DNA from 2 places in the Geobacillus sp. FSL K6-3411 genome. Region 1 is predicted to be linked to the other one. Evidence: riboswitches for the same ligand, from Rfam matches in the RefSeq annotation. Region 1 holds a riboswitch; the other holds the start of a gene.
The links. A riboswitch is a leader RNA that binds a small molecule or an ion and turns the genes downstream of it on or off. The one in region 1 is predicted to bind S-adenosylmethionine.

Region 1 (10,342 bases):
GATCCGATATTCTCGCGCAGCCAGGCACATACGTCAGCATAATTTCCGGCCACCACCGGATCATAATAGACGGTCAGTGAGGAAAACGCCGGCACGATTTCCTTGATGCCTTCTTTTCTCTCTCCCTGAAGCCGGGCTGCTGTTTCGTGAACGATATCGTTTACGGCTTCGTCAATGTAACTGGCAAATCGAACGGTCACCGCGTATTCGCATAACGGAAACAACGTGTATTCCATCGTTACCCCTTCCCTTGAAAACCAAGTTCACGTGAGATATCCATCGCCGCCTGCTTTAATAGCGGAACGATGCGCACCACATCATCGGGCGAAAAACGTGGTTCCGGACCGGCGACGCTCAACCCAGCAACCGCTGCCCCTTCATGGTTGAAAATCGGCACAGCAACAGCAGCAGAGTAGTTTTCCAGCTCAGAACAACTAACCGTATAGCCTTGATTCCGGCCTTCTTCTACCAATCGGCGCAACACTTGTTTGTCTGTCACCGTACATTTAGCGATTTTCACTAGTTCCACTTGTTCTAAATACCGTTCCCGGTCAACTTCATCCATAAACGCAAGCAAGACGCGCGGGCACGCCCCAGCATACAGCGGTGCACGCCGCCCAACTTTCGTATAGACGCGCACCGGTTCGGACGTCTCCACTTTTTCGATATACAGCGCTTCATCGCCGTCGCGGATGACTAAATTCACTGCTTCCTTCGTCTCCTCTTTCAGCCGCTCCATGACCGGCAGCGCCACTCGACGAATATCGAGCCGCTCGGCGACAAGCGCTCCGAACGTCAATAACGACAAGCCGAGTTCATACTGGTCGCCTTGTTTTTGCAAAAAGCCTAGCGCCACAAGCGACTGCGCCATCCGGTACACCGACGTTTTCGGCATCCGAAGCCGCGCAACCATCTCCGGCAGCGTTAACCGCTCGCAATCAAGAAACAAATCTAGCAGCTCTTTTGTTTTCAAAACCGTTTTATTCATGGCCTCTCCTTGTTCCGAATATCGGAATGATAATTCCGAAATATGAATTTTATTTAAATTATAACGAAAAGTCCAATTATTTTCTACAAAAAACAAACAGCGTCCGATAAATGGACGCTGTTGGCTTCAAGATAAACGTTTCAAAAACACATAACTCACTTTTTGATATTCCATCTTTTGCTCGTAAAAACGATGGGCATCGGTTCGCTGCAAACCGGACGATAACGAAACGATCCCGTAGCCATGCGCTTTCGCCCAATCGTGTACATACGACAACAACGCTTTCCCGTACCCTTTCGACCGCTCGCTCGAAGCGGTGACCAAATCACACACCCAAATAAAACGACCATTATAGAGTGTGATCATCGGCATGAATCCGATGACAGCAACCATTTTATCTTGATCATATAAGGCCACTAGCTTGTACCCTTCTTTTTCTTTCGCTTCACGCACAAGCGCGACATACGTTTCCTCATCTAAGTGAGTGCGCAGCTCACGCATGACTGGAAAAGCGCTTCTCACTTCCTCTTCAGTTTCAAGCCAAACGAATTGTGGCACGGTTTCCATCCCCCTTCTCTATTTGTGCAATTAATTATATCTATGTTTATCCAAAAATGGAAGAATAAGATTCCCCCACCCCCGCTTCCCCGGAAAGCGGATCGTCCTGCTCGTACGTAAAAAGCATAACGAACCGCGGGACCGGTTGGGCACATTGAATCGCTTGTTGCCAAAAGCAAACAAGGAAGCGCGCTTTGAAGACGCTTCCTTTCTTTTCTTTATCCGTAAACGTTGAGCAGCCAAGACCTTCTTCCTAGTAAAACGGCTGGCCACTCCCATCACGTTCACACTTGCGCACCATCGCCCAGCCTAGCCAACACAGCCGGCAATGCGTCAATGACGTCAGAAGCCAAGACGTCCCACAGTGAATGACCGTTTTGCACAAGCCAATCAGCTGCTTGGCCGTGGACGAACACAGCATTATTCACCGCCGGCTGCACCGCCTCATGCTGCAACAAAAACGCCGCCACGATGCCAGTCAACACATCGCCGCTTCCCCCCTTAGCCAACGCCGGGTTGCCGGTCGCGTTCACATATTGCGCCCCGTCTGGCGTGGTGACAATCGTATACGGCCCTTTTAAGACGACATACACACCATATTCCATAGCCAGCCGCTTCGATACGCCAAAGCGGTCATGCTCCACTTCGCGAATGGAACGATGGACAATGCGCGCCATCTCTCCCGGGTGCGGGGTAATCACCGTCGGGGCGCTCCGTTCGCGCACTCGTTCGGCGTAGTCATCCCAAAAAAACAAAGCGTCTGCATCAATGACAAGCGGCACTGGCTGGCGCACAAGTTCGCTCACTAAGCGTCGCACTCCTTCCGTTCGCCCCATTCCCGGGCCGATGGCCATCGCGTCGATATCAAGCCCAGCCCAATCAGCCACGCCAGCAAATGCGCCACCCTCTGCCGGCCATAACCGGTACATCGCCTCCGGCACACGGCTGGCAACTGCCTCGTACACCGTTTCCGGAACGGCCATCGTCACAAGCCCGGCCCCGCTGCGAAGTGCCGCTTTCGCTGTCATCGTTACCGCCCCGCTCATCTCCTTAGATCCGCCGACAATGAGCAGCTTACCGTGCGTTCCTTTATGCGATGACCGTTTTCGCTTCGGCATTGTCTGCACCACATCGCTATGTTCCCACAAAAACCGGGCATCTGTCTTCACCTGCACCGCTAGCGGCGGGATGCCGATATCGACCACAGCGATCTCTCCGTAATAATCCGCCGCAGGAAACGTATACGCCCCAAGCTTCGGACATTGGACGGTAAGCGTCGCATCAGCACGAATGGCGGTGCTGACATCGCCTCCATCAGCCGGCACCCCGCTTGGCACATCGATCGCGTATACCGTTGCGGACGTGCGATTCACTTGCTCAATGATTTCTTTATACGGCAGGCGCACGTCTCCTTTGATGCCAATGCCAAGGAGCGAGTCAATGATGACGTCGTAATGTGGCACGTGTGCCGCAAACGCTCGTTCATTCCCCTCATAAGCTATCCAAGAATACCCCGACCGCTCGTACACCTCAAGCGCCGTGCGCGCCGCGCCTTTCACCTTCTCTTGCAGCGGCACGAGCCATACATCGGCGTCATAACCATAACTTTTCAACATGCGTGCAATGACCAATCCGTCGCCGCCGTTATTGCCCGTCCCGACGAGCACCGCCACCCTAGCCGTGTGTGGAATTCGCTCTTTCAACACCCGAAACAGTGCCTGCCCAGCGTTTTCCATCAACGAGTCATCACGAATGCCGATCCGCTCGGCCACTTCTCGGTCAATGGCGTACATTTCATCAGCCGTTACGATCGGAATCATTGCCCATTCCCCTTTCCATTTCCATCCCTATTGTTTAGTGTACAATTTTTCCAAGCGAAAGACGAGCACAAATATTTTCTCTAGAAGCGCAACGATGTAAACGTTTCCTGAAGAATCCGAATGGAAAATACATATTGACAACACATAGCTGTCGCATTATCATGAATTTCATAAAAATTACATACAGCAAACCGCTTATCAAGAGTGACTGAGGGAACAGGCCCAATGACGTCCGGCAACCTCCCCTTGAGGGAACGGTGCTAATTCCTGCAGAATGGCTTTCATTCTGAAAGATAAGTCGGGAGTTTACATACCACCGATGCCTCTTTCCGAATGAAAGAGGCATTTTTGTTTACCAAATTCTACCTATCAACACAAGGAGGATGGACATGATCGACATTCAAAACGTTACAAAGGTGTATACAACGAAAAAGAAACAAACCGTTGCGGTAGACAACGTATCACTTACGATTCGCGATGGTGAAATTTTTGGCATCATCGGCTACAGCGGCGCTGGAAAAAGCACGCTGCTGCGCTGCTTAAACGCCCTAGAACGTCCCACATCCGGCCGCATTCTCATCGATGGGATCGATGTAACAGCATTAGATGCCAAAGAACTGCGGCAAGTGCGCCAAAAAATCGGAATGATTTTCCAACACTTTTCTTTAGTTAGCTCGAAAACAGTATTTGAAAATATCGCCTTCGCCTTAAAAGCAGCTAAAAAACCGAAACCGGACATCGAAAAACGGGTCAATGAGCTGCTCGACATGGTCGGTCTATCCGACAAGCGGGACGCCTATCCGGCGCAGCTGAGTGGCGGGCAAAAACAGCGCGTCGGCATCGCCCGGGCACTCGCTAACAATCCGACCGTCCTGTTATGCGATGAAGCCACATCGGCGCTCGATCCGAGCACGACCAAATCGATTTTAGAACTGCTGAAAAAAATTAACCGTGAGCTCGGTATTACGATCGTCTTCATTACTCACGAAATGGAAGTGGTCAAACATATATGTGACCGCGTTGCCGTCATGCAAAACGGCAAAGTGATTGAACTCGGCACCGTTTATGAGCTGTTTACCCATCCGAAAGAAGAATTAACGAGATCGTTCGTCCATAGCGTCATGCATGTTGACTTGCCTGCACATTTACGGGAAACGCATACGGGGACGATCGTGAAAATTCAGTTTGAAGGCAAAAGCGCGACGGAAACAATCGTTTCCGATATGTTGCAACAATTTGAAGTAAAAGGAAATATTTTGCATGCCAAAATCGAGTATATCCAAGACAAACCGCTCGGTATTTTTGTGATGGAGCTGATCGGGAAAGAGGATGAAATTCAACGGGCGATGGATTATATCGCTAAACGGACGAACAGATTGGAGGTTGTTTCGCATGCTGCTTGATACATTACTAGGCCTGCTTCCGGAGTTGAATAAGGCGTTTTTCGAAACGATTTATATGGTGGCTATTTCCTTGTTTGTCGCGATCATTGTTGGATTGCCGCTTGGCGTTTTGCTGTTCGTCACCGACCGCGGCTTGTTTTTGGAACATGCCATTTTAAAATCCGTTCTCGGCTTTCTCGTTAACATGGTTCGATCGATTCCGTTTATCATTTTGCTTGTCGGTCTCTTACCGCTGACAAAGCTCCTCACGGGAACTACGATCGGACCGACAGCAGCCTCTGTTTCTTTATCGGTGGCGGCTATTCCCTTTTTCGCACGAATCGTGGAAACCTCGTTGCGCGAGATTGAAAAAGACGTTATTGAAGCAGCGGTGGCGGTTGGGGCGACGCCGTGGATGATCATTAAAGACGTGCTGCTCCCAGAAGCCCGACCGGGCATTGTACAAGGAATAACAATTACAACAATCAGTTTAGTCGGCTATTCCGCAATGGCCGGAATCGTGGGCGGCGGCGGTGTCGGCGATTTAGCCATTCGTTTCGGCTATTACCGCTATGACAATACGGTCATGATCACCACTATTGTTATTTTAATTTGCCTTGTCCAAGTCATCCAGTTTGCCGGCGACCGCATCGCTCGTCTTGTTGACAAGCGATAGGCCGCTTACTATTAAACTCACTCATAGGGAGGACTTCATGATGAAAAAATGGTTGATGGCGCTCACATTGCTTCTCGTGTTCGGCACTCTTGCCGCCTGCGGCAACAGCAGCTCCTCATCTGAGAGCAGCGCTGAATCGAAAGAGAAAAAAGAGTTGACAATCGGAGCGACTTCCGGTCCGTACAGTGATATGGTGAATAAGGCGATCAAGCCGATTTTGGAGAAAAAAGGGTATGAAGTAAACGTCGTCGAATTCAGCGATTATATCCAACCAAACTTGGCTTTAGCCAACGGCGACCTAGATGCAAACTTGTTCCAGCACAAAATTTATATGGAAAATTTCGCAAAAGAGCACAACTTGGACCTTTCGGAAGTCATCGTTGTACCGACCGCCCCAATGGGCATTTATTCAAACAAATTCAAATCACTTGATGAAGTGGCCGCCGGGAGCGAAATCGCCATCCCGAACGACCCGACGAACTTGGCGCGGACGTTGTTAATTTTGCAAGATCACGGCTTAATTAAACTCGACTCAGCCGTAAACCCGCTCACGGTGTCAGAAAAAGATGTCAAAGAAAATGTGAAACATCTCCAATTCAAGCCGATTGAAGCTGGCCAGCTGCCGCGCACGGTGGAAAGTGTTGATTTGGCAGCTGTCCCCGGCAACTTCGCCTTAGCGGCGAAAATGGATTTAACCGACGCCTTAGCGTTGGAAAACATGCCGGATGACTACCGGAATCGCATTGTTGTCAATACAAAAGATTTGAACCAACCGTTTGTCAAAGATCTCAAAGAAGCAGTCGAGTCAAAAGAATTTGAGAAAGTCATTGATCAAGAGTTTCGAGGGTTCGGCAAACCGAAATGGATGCTAGAACGAAACAAATAACACAACGATACGCCGCTCTGCATGGGCGGCATTTTCTTCTGTAGACGATGGGGATAAAAAAGCAGTATAGTAGAAGTGTTCCGTTTCATTTCGTTCCAAAAGAGGCGATCAATGTTGACATACATTGAAAAAGGAAGCAGCGAATACATCAAAGCAAGCGCATCATTATTTTTTGGCGGCTTTGTGACATTTGCCGTCCTGTACACGACCCAACCGCTGCTGCCGATTTTCGCTAAACAGTTTGACGTTTCCGCCGCAGCAGCGAGCTTAACCGTATCGGCATCGACCGGTACGCTTGCGGTTATGATGCTGATCGCCGCCAACTTGTCAGATCGAATCGGCAAAAAACGCGTGATGACAGTATCGATGTGGCTGACCTCGCTCCTTGCCATCGCAATGGCGTTCAGCCCAAACTTTGCGGTGCTGCTTGCAGCGCGTACCTTCATTGGCATCTCAGCAGCAGGCATTCCTTCATTGGCGATGGCCTATGTCGCTGAAGAATTCCACCCGGCAAGCGTCGGCAAAGCGATGGGGCTTTATATTAGCGGCACATCGATCGGCGGCATGGCCGGACGAATTTTGACTGGGGTGCTTACCGATCTTTTTTCATGGCGATGGGCACTTGGGATCATCGGCCTTCTTTCCCTAGCGCTTTGCCTCGCCTTCACCGCCCTTCTGCCTGCTCCAAGACAGGCACCCCAGCGGCGAAACAGCGACGAAGCAGCATGGCGGACGTACGCTGTCCATCTTCGCAACAAGCCGCTAATGGCGCTCGTTGTCCTTGGCTTTTTGTTTATGGGCGGCTTTGTGACGCTCTACAATTACATCAGCTTTTTGTTAAGCGAACCGCCGTATTCGTTCCGCCAGTCGGTGCTCGGGTTTTTATTTATTGTATATATCTTTGGCAGCTTCAGCTCTGTGTATATGGGGCGGAAGGCAGATGAGTACGGCCATGCGCGCACCCTTCGCCTTTCGGTGGCTGTAACAGCACTTGGAGCGTTTGTCACGCTCGCTCCTTCGGCACTCGTAAAAATAGCCGGTCTGGCGCTGTTTACGTTTGGCTTTTTCGGCTGCCATTCGATTGCAAGCGCTTGGATTGGGGAACGGACGCACATTCATAAAACGCAAGCGTCCTCCTTATATCTTCTTTTCTATTATTTAGGGTCAAGCCTCGCCGGAACGGCGGGCGGTTACGTTTGGGTTCACTTTCATTGGATCGGCGTCATCGCCTTTATTTTGGCATTACTCTCCTTATCTTACCCACTCATCCTGTTTGCGGAAAAACGGCGGCCATCACACGTAAGATGACCGCCGCTTCCATTACGGTTGCTTCGTAATGACTTGCAGCCCAAATTGCAGGCAATCTTCACAAATTGATGCCAGCGGTCCGTTAATGAGCCGCGGCTTTTCTTTCAAACAAAACGAACAGCGACCGTCGCACGCTTCTTGCGCTTCCAACGCCAAGGCCTCTTCCAGCTTTTCAAGAGGGAAGACGGAGAGCGCTTCATACACGTTATCAAGCAAATGGCTATCAATATAAGCACATTTGCCTTCCCAACGCAGTGCTGTCAATTTCGCCGCCACCGCCATCCCTTCGTAAAATCGACGGCGAGCTTCGTCCCCGCTCTGTTCGGCCATCGCAGCCACATCATCGGCAAACCGCTCAAGCGCCGCGGCCGTGCATTCATCCAGCCACCGTGTTGTCCCGTTTGTCATACTCCCCCTCCTTATATTTTTCCTTTCTAATACGACAAACAGGCACATTTTCCTTCCTCACTGCAGCGATTCATCTAGAAAACGGGCGCGCAACTCAGGGGGCGGCAGCTGACAACGGTCTTGCTTGCGGATGAGGCGGTGACGGCGGGCGGCAATTTGGTCATACACGAAGTCGCGGAGCAGCCGCGGAACGAGAAGTCCAGCCGCCGCCAGCCCATTCCATGGCCAGGCAAGGTGACGGCCGATGCGCAAAACGGCATCCGACTTGATATAATAACAACCGTCTTCGATGAGGACGACCGTATCTCTTCCTAGTACATTTCCCTTTTCCAACAACGCCCGACCGACGGTGCTTTGTTGCGCAGCAAAGCGGAACACCGCCTTCCGGTCACGCGCAGCGATCCACCACACACTGTCATGGCAAAACAAGCAGCCGCCATCAAAAAGAATGATGGGAGACACCTCACTCCCCCCTTATCGGCTATTGACCGGCTCAATGCAGGCGCTAATATCATTTTTCGGTGAATTGACAAGCGGCGCCACTTCGTACATTCGCATTTGTTCACTCGGATACGGCTGCAGGAACGATTTCAAATACTCGCTGTCATCAAAGCTTGGATCAAGCCAGTCTTCATGCCGCTCGAAAGGCAAAATGACCGGCATCCGATCGTGAATGGCCGCAACGAGTTTATTCGCCTTCGTTGTAATGATCGTGCACGTTTCCAGTGGCCCGCTTGGCCCGTCCCAGCGCTCCCACAGCCCAGCGAACGCAAACGGTTCGTCCGTTGCGAGCGTGAACCGATACGGCACTTTTTTTGTCCCCTCTTTTTTCCATTCATAAAATCCATCGGCTAAAATCAAACAGCGTCGCCGCTTGAACGCATGGCGGAAGCTCGCTTTCTCATCGACCGTTTCCGCTCGCGCGTTGATCATTTTCGCCCCGATGCGAGCATCTTTCGCCCAAAACGGGATAAGCCCCCAGCGCATCATTTTGCCGACTCGCTCCCCTTCTTCGGCCACAACCGTCAACACTTCCTGGCTGGGAGCGATGTTAAAGCGCGGGGCGAGCGAGCCCTGATAACGAAAACGAAATAGGGCTTGCAATGTCGTTAAATCCGCAATAAGTGTAAACCGGCCGCACATGTTCTTCGCTCCTTTTTATGATGTTGTTTCAGGTATAAAAAAGCGACCGAGAGCAAACCTCGGCCACCTTAAGGAGATGGCGATTCCAATGAACGCAAAAATGCCAATACCCGTTTTGTATATTCTTCTCTATATAACGAGAAGCTTTTCACATGATCTGCTTTTTCCGTCAGCCATAGTTGAAAAATATCTGGATGGGTATCATACAACTTCATACTTTCTTCGTACGGGATCGAACGGTCATCTTTACTGTGGATGAACAACACCGGCCTTGGTGCCACATCGTTAACCGCGTGAATCGGCGAAGATAATCTTAAATCCAAATCAGCCAACGCCGGCACAATCGCCAAAATTAAATACGTAAACGGCACATCAGGCAAATGCGTCCATACGGGCATGTTGGCGCGCAAATACGATTCCAAGTCACTGAACGGGCTATCAGCAATCACCCCACGAACATCACGATCCTCTGCTGCTGCCAAAATCGACGTCGCCGCTCCCATCGAGATGCCATACAAAGCGACCGGCTCGCGGTAATGTTGTTTTGCGTAATCAATGACGCCAAGCAAATCCTCTTTCTCTTTCACACCGATCGTAATCATCTCTCCGTCCGACTCGCCGCTGGCACGGAAATCAAATAAAATGACGCGGTAGCCTTCCGCCGCCAACCGCTTGGCAAGCAGCAAAAACGGAACGTTCTTCTGAATGCGGTTGCCGCCGTACCCATGGGCAAAAACGACTGTCATGCGCGCCGGTTTCTGCGGCGAAATGACCCAGCCTTTGAGCGCTGTCTCCCCGTCTTTGCTTGTAAAGATGACATTTTCATACACCATCCCGTAGTCGTTCGGCGCCTCGGTAATCGGCTGGCGCTCTTTATGAGTCAGCTGCCAGCCGACATAAACGGACAAACCGATGCAAGCCAGCACCCCGAGCGCAACAATGGCAAGCGACAACGGAATCCAAACACGCCGTATAGGACGATGTGATGCGCGGCCTAATTCCATCGCTTCCTCTCCTCATTCGTTTTTTCATTCTATCCACTACACGTGACCCTCTTCTCTCCTCTATCATTTTTATGCTTTCTCAAGCCGATGGCGCAACTGTTCAACATATTCGCCCGAACCCGTCACAATCAGCCGATCGCCTTTTTGCAATTCCGTATCGCCATGAGGC
Region 2 (10,342 bases), 560 kb from region 1:
TATCATTTGGGATGATTTCGGTTACATACTCAACGCCAATCCAGCGGCGAGCCGGACGTTTGAGCTGCCTTTGAACTTGCTTGTACGCCGCAATTTGCTTGATTTTGTGCAATATGGGGATGAAAAGGTGAAGCGCATTTTCAGCGAGTTCCGGCGCAAAGGAGAAATTCGCGATGAATTAACGTTCCATATGCCGAACGGTGAGGATAAGCAGCTTGAGTTTACGATGAAAAAAGGGGCGATCGACGGCTATCATTTGACGATTTTCCGCAATGTGAGCGAGCGGCGGAAAATCGAGCGCGAGCTGCGTGAAAGTGAGCAAAAGTTCCGCAGCATTTTCGACCATGCGATGGACGGCATTTTGTTATGGGATGAGAAGCATCGCATCATTGACGCTAATCCAATTGCCTGCGAATTTTTTTCCGCCACAAAAGAAGCGTTGCTCGGTCAAACGGTGATGGAACTTGTTCCAGAGCGGGCGCGCCGCCAGCTGAATAAGCTCTTTGTACAATGTGAACGTGCAGGCGAGGCGAGTGGGGAAGTTGAATTTTCCGATGAAGGAAAAGAGAAAATCGTTGAGTTTTCATTGAAAAAAGAAGTCATTCCTGGCGTAGGGATGATGAGATTTCGCGATGTCACAGAGCGTAAAGAAATGGAGCTGCAGCTGCGCAAATCGGATACGCTCAATGTTGTTGGTGAATTGGCTGCGGGCATCGCTCACGAAATCCGCAATCCGATGACGGCATTAAAAGGCTTTATCCAACTGTTGCAAGGAAGCGTTGGCGGCGATTATTCGATGTATTTTAATGTCATTATGTCGGAATTGAAGCGGATCGAGTCAATCATCACCGAGTTTCTCGTCTTGGCCAAACCCCAGGCGGTGCAATACAAGCAAAATGACATTTGCAAAATTATGCAGGATACGATCGATTTAATCAGCGCTCAGGCGATGATGCATAATGTGCAAATCATTGCCGATTTCGAGCGCGGTCTGCCTCCGGTGTATTGCGAGCCGAACCAGTTGAAGCAAGTGTTTATCAATATTTTGAAAAACGCCATTGAAGTGATGCCGAAGGGCGGGGACATTACGGTGCGCATCGCCCGTACTGGACGTCATGTGCGCATTTCAATCACCGACCAAGGGTGCGGTATTCCGAAAGATAAAATTAAAAAGCTCGGTGAGCCATTTTATACGACAAAAGAGCGCGGCACTGGACTCGGCTTGATGGTCAGCTATAAAATTATTGAAGAACACCGAGGGAAAATTGACGTCGAAAGCGAAGTTGGCGTCGGCACGACATTTCATATTACGCTGCCGATCGAACGAACGGAAAGAGAGGATAACGATGACAATTGACTATGCGGTATACCGTTCAGAGTTGCTCGGCGATATCTATATTGCTTCTGATGGCGACGCGATTGTGAAAGTCGAACTGTTTCCGGAAGAATGGCGCGCGTTTGCAAGCGAGCATCCGGTTGTAGAAAGCCGGTCACCGCTTCTTGAACGCGCGCTTGCACAGTTGGACGAATATTTCCACGGTCGCCGCCAAACGTTTGATTTTCCAGTTAAATGGCATGGGACGGTTTTCCAACAGGAGGTGTGGACGGCGCTTTGTCGCATTCCATATGGAGAAACGGCGACATACGCCGATATTGCGATGCAGATTGGTCGCCCGAAAGCGGTACGCGCCGTCGGACAGGCGAATCGGGCGAATGAACTAGCCATTGTTGTTCCGTGCCATCGTGTGATCGGCAAAAACGGCGCCTTGACCGGCTATGCTGGAAGCCGCACCGATGTGAAAGCGAAGCTATTGGAGCTGGAGCGGCGCTGTAAATAGGGCGGAAGGGCCGGGGATGAAGCATGGAAAATAAAAAATGCCGCCCCCGGGACTTGAACCTACAGGGGCGGGACCGGGGATTATTTTTTTTGCCAATGTGACAGAGCGAGGGCGCCGACTAAAATGGCGCCTTTAATAATGTCTTGAGCGTAGTACGGGACGTTCATCATCGTCAAGCCGTTTAACAATACCCCCATCAAAATTGAGCCGAACAACGTACCGATGACATTCGGCTTGCCGGCGCCAAAGACGGAAAAGCCGATGTAGGCGGCGGCGACGCCATCCATCAAAAACGAAGCACCGGCTGATACTTGACCAGTGCCGATACGCGAGGCAAGCACAATGCCCCCTAAAGCAGCGAAAAAGCCGCTAATGACGTACGCATACGTCCGGTAACGGTTCACTGGAATGCCTGACAGCCTTGCCGCTTCTCGGTTTTCCCCGGTCAAATAAAAGAGGCGTCCCGGTTTTGTGTATGTCAAAAACAAATGGGCGGCAATGACAACGAACAGCATCAGCAAAACGGAAAACGGGATGCCGAACAACTCTCCTTGGCCGATAAATAAAAAGGAAGGAATGAATTTGCCCGGCGCCGTACCGCCGTCTGGCAGCGGCATGTCGTTGTAAATGGAAAATCCTTTCGTATAGGTGAGCTGCACGCCGTTAATGGCGTACATGGTTGCTAAGGTCGCGAGCAAATCAGGCAATTTGAACTTGACGATCAATAGCGAATTAAGCAGCCCGACGGCGATACCGAGTAAAAGCGGAACGAGCAACGTAACGAAAATTTCTTGGCGGTACAAAACGAGCGCCGCTGCACTGGCGATGGTCGCGAGACTTACCGTCGAGCCGACCGATAAATCGAAGCCGTCAACGATCAGCGAAAAGGTAATGCCGATCGCTACGAGTGTCACGATCGAAATCGAGCGCAAAATGTCGCTGAAGTTTTCATACGTAAAAAACTGGTCTTGTGTGATGCCAAAATAGGCGATCACGGCTAAAATGGCCAACAGTGTGCCATGTTTATACAAAAACTCAAGAGTAGACAACACCGCTTTTTTCGACGGTGTCGCGGAAACGGCCGGCTGGGCCATCGATCTCACCTCCGCTGCAATAATAAACAAGCTGCTCATAGGTTAATTCAGCGGCCGGCAGACGGGCGAGCAGCCGGCCGTCTACCATGATATAAATCGTGTCGCAAACTTCTAGCAGCTCACGAAATTCACTTGAAAAGTACAGCACGGTTTTCCCCTCATCAGCAAGAGTGCGGATAATGGAAAATACATCTTGTTTGGCATGAACATCGATTCCTTTCGTAGGTTCATCGAATAAAAAGACACGCGCGTTCGTGTTTAGCCATTTGCCGATCACGACTTTTTGCTGGTTGCCGCCGCTCAAATGGCGGACGGCGATGGATGGTGATGGCGGATGGATGCCGAGTGAGCGAACGAGCCCATTGGCTGCGTCCGTTTCTTTCATCCGACTGATCCATTGCCAATGCGACAGCCAAGAAAGGAGGCGGACGGTTAAATTCGTCTGCACCGACTCAGACAAAAACAGCCCTTGTTTGCGCCGTTCTTCTGGGATCAGGCAAAGACCGGCGGCAATCGCTTCATATGGCGACGAAAATGTATAGTGTTGGCCGTCAAGCTGCCATTCGCCAGACGTTTTCCGGTGGGCGACGAGACTTTCAGCGAGCTCTGTTTTGCCGGCGCCGACCAAACCGGCGATGCCGACAATTTCGCCGCGATGGGCGTATATATCGACCGTTGTGCTCGTTTTGTCGATCTTGATTCCGCGGGCGGCAAAGGCGATCTCGCTTCCGTACGTACGCGCTTGTTTTGCAGTGGCGGCCTGTTTTGTCCCGGTCATGTGAAGGACGATGTCTTCAAGCGACTGGCTTCCGGCAGCGCCTTGATAGACGATGCGTCCATCGCGCAAAATCGTTAGTCGATCGGCGATTTCCTGCACCTCTTTGAGCTTATGAGAAATATAAATAAAGCCGACTCCCTGCTGTTTCAGTTCATGAATGATGGCAAACAGCCGCTTTGTTTCCGCCTCACTTAACGCGGCGGTCGGTTCGTCCAAAATGATGTAGCGCGCGTTTGATGACAATACTTTCGCCAGCACGATGAGCTGCTTTTCATGGAGTGAACAGTCACGCACGAGCTTCGTCGGTGGAATGGAAAGGCCGACACGGTGAAGAAGTGCGGCGGCCCACTTCTTTTCTTCGCGCAGCGAGCGGATGGGATGGTGTTTGACGTCAGCTAGTTCATCAGCTGCTAAGTTTTCGTAAATCGGCAAGCCGGGAAACAGCGCCGTGTCAACTTCCTGGACGACAAGGCCAATGCCCGCCTGCTTCGCCTCACGCGGCGACGAAAACGCGCACGGGGTGCCGTCGATCGTGATGGTGCCGGCGTCCGGCAGAATGGCGCCGGCTAAAATGTTCATGAGCGTGCTTTTGCCAGCACCATTCATGCCTAAAAGGGCGTGAACTTCGCCCGGACGGACGTCAAAGTTCACGCCGTTAAGCACGCGCACCGTGCCAAACGCTTTTTCAATGGCCTTCATTGACAAGCCGCTCATTTTTGGCTCACCTGAGCTTCTAGTGTTTTCATCCACGGCGAGATGGCGATATTCGATTGTCCCCAGCTTGGGATGTATTGCGAGAGCTCGCCCATTGATATTTGTTTGTCCGGCAGATCGGATCGTTTCACTAAGTGCGGTTCAAGTGAGTAAATGTTCGGCGTTTTTTCACCAGCGATTTTTTGATAGGCGAAGCGTACTTGAACGCGACCGACTTCGGCTGGATCGGTAGCGGTCGTCGCCACCCACGGGCTGTTCGATTTTTGAATCATTTGCAAGTCTTCATCGCTTAGATCAATGCTGTACACTTTAATTTCCGTGCGCCCGGCTTGTTCGATGGCGCGCGTTGCTCCTTTGGCGAACTCGTCCCATGTGGCGAAAACGGCGTCGATGTCGCCCTTATTCGGATATTTTTTCAAAATGGCCTCCATTTGTGTTTGTGTGTCTAAGGCGGTGTTAGCGCTCGCTGTGCCGAACTTGGCGACTTCTTTAATGTTTGGGTAGCGTTTTTTAAATGCGTCGTAAATGACATGGCGTCGCTCCATTGGCGTAAAACCGCCGACCCAAATCGTGACGATTTTGCCTTCGCCGTTTAAGTCTTCCGCAAGTGTTTTTAACGTCTTCCAAGCGAGGCTATAGTCGTCTTGGTCGATGACGGTGACGCCCGGAATGTTCAAATCATTGTCAAATGCTACGACCGGGATGCCTTTTTCAACTGCTTTTTTCACGGGACCTTCGAGCGCGTCGGCGCGGCCGTGGTCAAGCAAAATAGCATCGACGTTTTGCGTAATGGCCGTCTCGACATAAGAGGCCATCTTCGTTAAATCGTTATCGGCATTATAAATTTGCACTTCACCGCCGAACTTTTGCACTTGTTCTTTCACGCCGGCGATGTATTGTGATGAGAACGTCCCGATCGACATCTGCATAATGGCGGCGATTTTCACTGGCTGTTTCAGTTTTTCTGGGATGGCGGCCTCTTCACTGCTTGTGGCTGCTGTTTTGTCAACGGTTGTTTCATTATTCGTTGCCTTCGTTTCATTGGCCGGCTTTGCGCTCATTGCGTCTTGCTCATTTGTGCAGCCCGCTAAGACAAAGAACATGGCCAAGAAAAGAAGGAACGATGAGATTTTAAGCTGTTTCATGGTGCTCCTCCTTTGCAACTAACGATGGCAGCTCCGTTTCATAGTCTCCGTAGACGATGCCTTTTTCGGTAATGATGGCGGTAATGAGTTCGTTTGGTGTGACATCAAACGCCGGGTTGTATACGTTGACGCCTTCCGGGGCGATGCGCACCCCGTTTAGATGGGTCACTTCATCTGGATGACGCTCTTCAATTGGGATATCCGTCCCTGTTTTCGTCGCCAGGTCGATCGTTGACAGCGGGGCAGCGACGTAAAACGGGATGCCAAACGATTGGGCGAGCAAGGCGAGGCCAAATGTGCCGATTTTATTCGCTGTATCGCCGTTTTGTGCGATCCGGTCAGCGCCGACGATAATAGCATTAATGTTTTTCGCCTTGATCGTTTGTGCGGCCATATTGTCAGTAATGAGCGTCACATCGACACCTGCTTGCATGAGTTCCCAGGCGGTCAGACGAGCTCCTTGCAAGACAGGCCGCGTTTCCAAGGCATAGACGGACAACTCAATCCCTTTTTCTTTTGCCAAATAAAATGGGGCGAGTGCCGTTCCGTAGCGGGCGGTGGCGATCGAGCCAGCGTTGCAGATGGTCATGATTCGATCGCCTCGATGAAAAAGAGACAAGGCATGCTCGCCGATGCGACGGCACACATCTTCATCTTCGATTTGAATGCGGATCGCTTCGTGAACGAGTGTTGTTTTTGCTTCGTTGACGGAAGCGGCGCTTTTAGCGGCGGCAACGAGCCGATCAAGCGCCCAAAACAAATTGACGGCCGTCGGGCGAGCACTCGCCAAATAATCGCGGTCTTGTTTTAAACGGCGCTGAAACTCGTCGACGGATTCGGTTTCGTAGCGGGAAGCAGCAAGCGCCAAGCCATAGGCGGCGGTGATGCCGATCGCCGGTGCCCCGCGCACTTTCAGTGTCACGATCGCGTCATGTACATCTTCGAGCGTATGCAAGTCGAGATATTCAGTTACCGACGGCAGCTTTTGTTGATTTAAAATCGTCACATGCGTTTCGTGCCATTCAACTGAGCGCGGGATAGCAAATGTGCTCATCGTCGTCTTCCTTTCCTTGTACATGTTTCAGTTTGCCTGGAGTGGTGTTGAACAGCCGTCTTGAGAGAGTGGTGTTATCGTTCCGTCTCGACAAACAGCCGGCGGAAGTCTTCCGTTCCGTCTAGTTCGGCGCGTTCAACGATCAGGCGGCGGCCAAGGCGAAGCGCGTGTCGCTTTGCCGCAAGCCGTTCGTCTTTTTGCTCAATGCCGTCAAGATCGGCAACATGGGCGAGGCCGATCGTCCGACGGATGACTTCGCAGCCGGCAAAGCCGACGGCGTCGATGAACGTTTGCCGCAGCACATCGTCAAGCAGGCCGGGCGTTGCGGCATACGTTTCGACACTTTCGGTGCGCCAAAGCTCCGAGAACACGGACGTAAAGACAGCCCATGTTCGGTCGATGTGATCAAAGAGCGGACGGCGCTCTGATTCAGGGCGGGACAACGCATTTAACAGCAAGTTGGCGATAAAGTGGCCAAGGTCAAACCCGATCGGGCCGTAAAAGGCGAATTCCGGGTCGATCACTTTCGTTTCGTCATCACTGGCGAAAATGCTGCCAGTATGTAAATCACCATGCAGCAATACATCAGCTTCGGTTAAAAATTTGCGCTTCAGCTTCGCTGCTTCGAGATGGAGACGGTCGTCGTTCCAAAGTGTTTCCACATCCAGGTGCAATTCGTCTTCAAAATTGTTCGAGTCATGGTCGAAAAACGGATCGGTAAAGACGAGATCTTCCGTAATTTTGCACAGCTCCGGATTGACAAAACTTTGTGCCAATTTCTTTTTCTCTTGTTGGTTCATGCCGAAATCAGACGTGTAAAACGCCGTTTTGGCAATGAATTCACCGATATGCCTAGACAGAAGCGGATACGTTTTCCCTTCAATCAGCCCTTTGCGGGCGATTTGTAAATAGGACAAATCTTCCATCACCGTAATGGCGAGCGATTCGTCAGAATAGTAGACTTTTGGCACATATTGTGGTACGTAGCTGGCAAACGTGCGCAGTGCGTTGCTCTCAATGACCGCACGCTTTAATGTGAGCGGCCAGCTTTCACCGACGACTTTCGCGTACGGCAGCGCTTGCTTAATGATGATGCCTTGCTTTGTTTCTTGGTCGACGACGTGAAACACTAAGTTTAAGTTGCCGTCGCCGATCTCACGGCATAAAAGCGGTGTTCCGTCGCGGAACAAGCCGAGGCGGACGGCGAGGGCGGTCGCTTTTTGTTCGGTGAGCGGTTCGTAAGCAGATGATTGGATAATCGCCATTTTCACGTTCCCCCTTTAGTTTTGGCAAATAAAAAACCTCTTTCGCATACGGAAAGAGGCTTGAAGATTCTCGGTCTTCGCGCCTCTTATCTTCCAGAAAGACGTCTGTCTTTCCGGTGGACTTAGCACCGTGCCCTGCGGAAGCGGATCGCTTCCGGCGCCGCTTATGCGTGCGCCCTATCTCACGATAGCATTACGGTCGGTTGCTGGGCTTCATTGGGCCAGTTCCCTCAGCCAACTCTTGATAAGAGTACCGAATCTGCTTATTTAGTTTTTGGAATTTTTGTGATGTTGGCAATTGTTCGGTTGCTTGATTCGAATAATACAGCTTAAGCAGGCCGATTGTCAATACGTTTTAAAAAATTTTTTTGCCGTCTCTTCATAAAGGCGCGGCCGGCGGTCAGCAAATACGGGGATGCGCGAACGAACATCTCTGACGAGAGCCGGGTCGATGTCGGCTAGAAGGATGCCTGGGTCCTCATCCGCCTCAGCGAGGATTTCCCCCCATGGATCGATGATGAGCGAATGGCCAGCAAAGACGTTGTTTGGGTCGCTTCCGGCTCGATTGCAGGCGACCACATAGCATTGGTTTTCGATCGCCCGCGCCATCAGCAACGTCCTCCAATGGTGAAGGCGAGGAAGCGGCCATTCGGCGACAACAAACAACAATTCGGCTCCAGACAAGGCATGGGTGCGAATCCATTCCGGAAAACGGATGTCATAGCAAATGACCCCGGCACACGACAACTCATCAAGCGAAAACAAGCCTGGCTCGTTTCCTGACTGCAAATGCAAATGCTCATCCATCAGCTGAAACAAATGAACTTTGCTATATTCCTTGATGATTTGGCCGTTTCGATTGGCGACAATCATTGTGTTCGTTACGCCGGCGTCCGTTTTTTTAGCGACTGAGCCGGCCACAAAATGGATGCCGTATGTTTGTGCCAATCGGGAGGCGAACGTTTTCGCCCGTTCGGCATTGTCATCAGCGATTTCATCTAAGCGCGTCAAGTCATAACCGGTCGTCCACAGCTCCGGAAGAACGATGATATCGGCTCCTTCTTTGACGGCGAGTTCCACGGCTTTTTCGGCTTGCTGTTCGTTTTTTTGCGGGTCACCAAACGCGATATCCAATTGGAGGCAAGCGATGCGGATGGTCATTGTTTTTCACCTCAATGAAAAAATTTACTTTACATTTTGCTTTTTACGATATATGATTTTGCACTAGAATTTCAAGAAATTTTTGAGAAGGTGTGGGCGATGACGACCGAATTTCCTTTTTCCGAACTGCTTGAACAGTTGCCGAAGCAATTTTTTGCTTCGCTTGTCGCCAAAGTGGGAGCGAAAATAAAGGCCGGGCACGATGTCATTAATTTAGGGCAAGGCAATCCGGATCAGCCGACGCCTGGCCATATTGTTGAGGCGATGCAACAGGCAGTGGCCAATCCAAAATACCATAAATATTCGCCGTTTCAAGGTTACTCATTTTTGAAAAAAGCAGTCGCTGCGTTTTATGCGCGTGAGTACGGGGTTGATGTGGATCCAACCCGCGAGGTAGCCATTTTGTTTGGCGGTAAGGCTGGTCTTGTTGAGCTGCCGCTTTGCCTCGTCAATCCGGGCGATGTGGTGCTTGTCCCGGATCCGGGCTATCCGGACTACTGGTCCGGGATCGCGCTCGCCCGCGCACGGATGGAAATGATGCCGCTTATCGCCGAGCAGCAATTTTTGCCTGATTACAGTGCCATTCCGGCAGCGGTCGCTGATCAGGCCAAACTGATGTTTTTGAACTATCCGAACAACCCGACCGGGGCGACGGCGACGAAAGAGTTTTTTGCTGAAACAGTGGCGTTCGCCGCTAAGTACGGCATTGCTGTTGTGCATGATTTCGCCTACGGGGCGATCGGTTTTGATGGCAAAAAGCCGGTCAGCTTTCTCGAAGTTGATGGGGCGAAAGAGGTCGGTGTTGAAATTTACACGTTTTCCAAAACGTACAATATGGCCGGTTGGCGTGTCGCGTTTGCCGTTGGCAACGAGCAGATCATCCGGGCGATTGAGCTGTTGCAAGATCATTTGTATGTCAGTTTGTTCGGCGCTGTTCAAGAGGCGGCTGCCGCGGCGCTTCTCGGTCCGCAAGATTGCGTCACGGAGCTCGTCGCATTGTATGAAGCGCGCCGCAATACGTTCATTTCTGCCTTGCACCGCATCGGTTGGGAGGCGCCGGCACCGTCTGGATCGTTTTTCGCTTGGCTTCCCGTACCGAAAGGATTATCGTCCGCTGAGTTTGCCGACATACTGCTTGAACGCGTACACGTGGCGGTCGCCCCGGGCATCGGTTTTGGCAAGCACGGCGAAGGCTATGTGCGCGTTGGTCTGTTGACAGATGAGGCGCGTCTTGTCGAAGCAGCTGAACGGATCGGGCGTCTCGGGCTGTTTTGAAAAAAATGATTGACAACA

Region 2: another riboswitch for S-adenosylmethionine. It lies ahead of mtnK (S-methyl-5-thioribose kinase); the one in region 1 lies ahead of NSQ22_RS07750 (methionine ABC transporter ATP-binding protein).

The regions. Positions count from the first base shown of each region.
Region 1 is NZ_CP150187.1:1,535,190-1,545,531, reverse strand. It holds gene pxpB (5-oxoprolinase subunit PxpB) at 1-236, opposite strand, end outside; gene NSQ22_RS07765 (IclR family transcriptional regulator) at 239-988, opposite strand; gene NSQ22_RS07760 (GNAT family N-acetyltransferase) at 1,115-1,555, opposite strand; gene NSQ22_RS07755 (bifunctional ADP-dependent NAD(P)H-hydrate dehydratase/NAD(P)H-hydrate epimerase) at 1,831-3,366, opposite strand; SAM riboswitch class I at 3,559-3,666, shown strand; gene NSQ22_RS07750 (methionine ABC transporter ATP-binding protein) at 3,756-4,769, shown strand; gene NSQ22_RS07745 (methionine ABC transporter permease) at 4,759-5,424, shown strand; gene NSQ22_RS07740 (MetQ/NlpA family ABC transporter substrate-binding protein) at 5,465-6,310, shown strand; gene NSQ22_RS07735 (MFS transporter) at 6,422-7,618, shown strand; gene NSQ22_RS07730 (ClpX C4-type zinc finger protein) at 7,631-8,026, opposite strand; gene NSQ22_RS07725 (DCC1-like thiol-disulfide oxidoreductase family protein) at 8,084-8,488, opposite strand; gene NSQ22_RS07720 (SOS response-associated peptidase) at 8,501-9,169, opposite strand; gene NSQ22_RS07715 (alpha/beta fold hydrolase) at 9,238-10,173, opposite strand; gene NSQ22_RS07710 (monovalent cation:proton antiporter family protein) at 10,243-10,342, opposite strand, start outside.
Region 2 is NZ_CP150187.1:973,992-984,333, forward strand. It holds gene NSQ22_RS04970 (PAS domain-containing sensor histidine kinase) at 1-1,357, shown strand, start outside; gene NSQ22_RS04975 (methylated-DNA--[protein]-cysteine S-methyltransferase) at 1,347-1,838, shown strand; gene NSQ22_RS04980 (ABC transporter permease) at 1,919-2,932, opposite strand; gene NSQ22_RS04985 (sugar ABC transporter ATP-binding protein) at 2,874-4,424, opposite strand; gene NSQ22_RS04990 (sugar ABC transporter substrate-binding protein) at 4,421-5,569, opposite strand; gene mtnA (S-methyl-5-thioribose-1-phosphate isomerase) at 5,556-6,623, opposite strand; gene mtnK (S-methyl-5-thioribose kinase) at 6,698-7,888, opposite strand; SAM riboswitch class I at 7,972-8,139, opposite strand; gene NSQ22_RS05005 (carbon-nitrogen family hydrolase) at 8,234-9,049, opposite strand; gene NSQ22_RS05010 (pyridoxal phosphate-dependent aminotransferase) at 9,149-10,324, shown strand.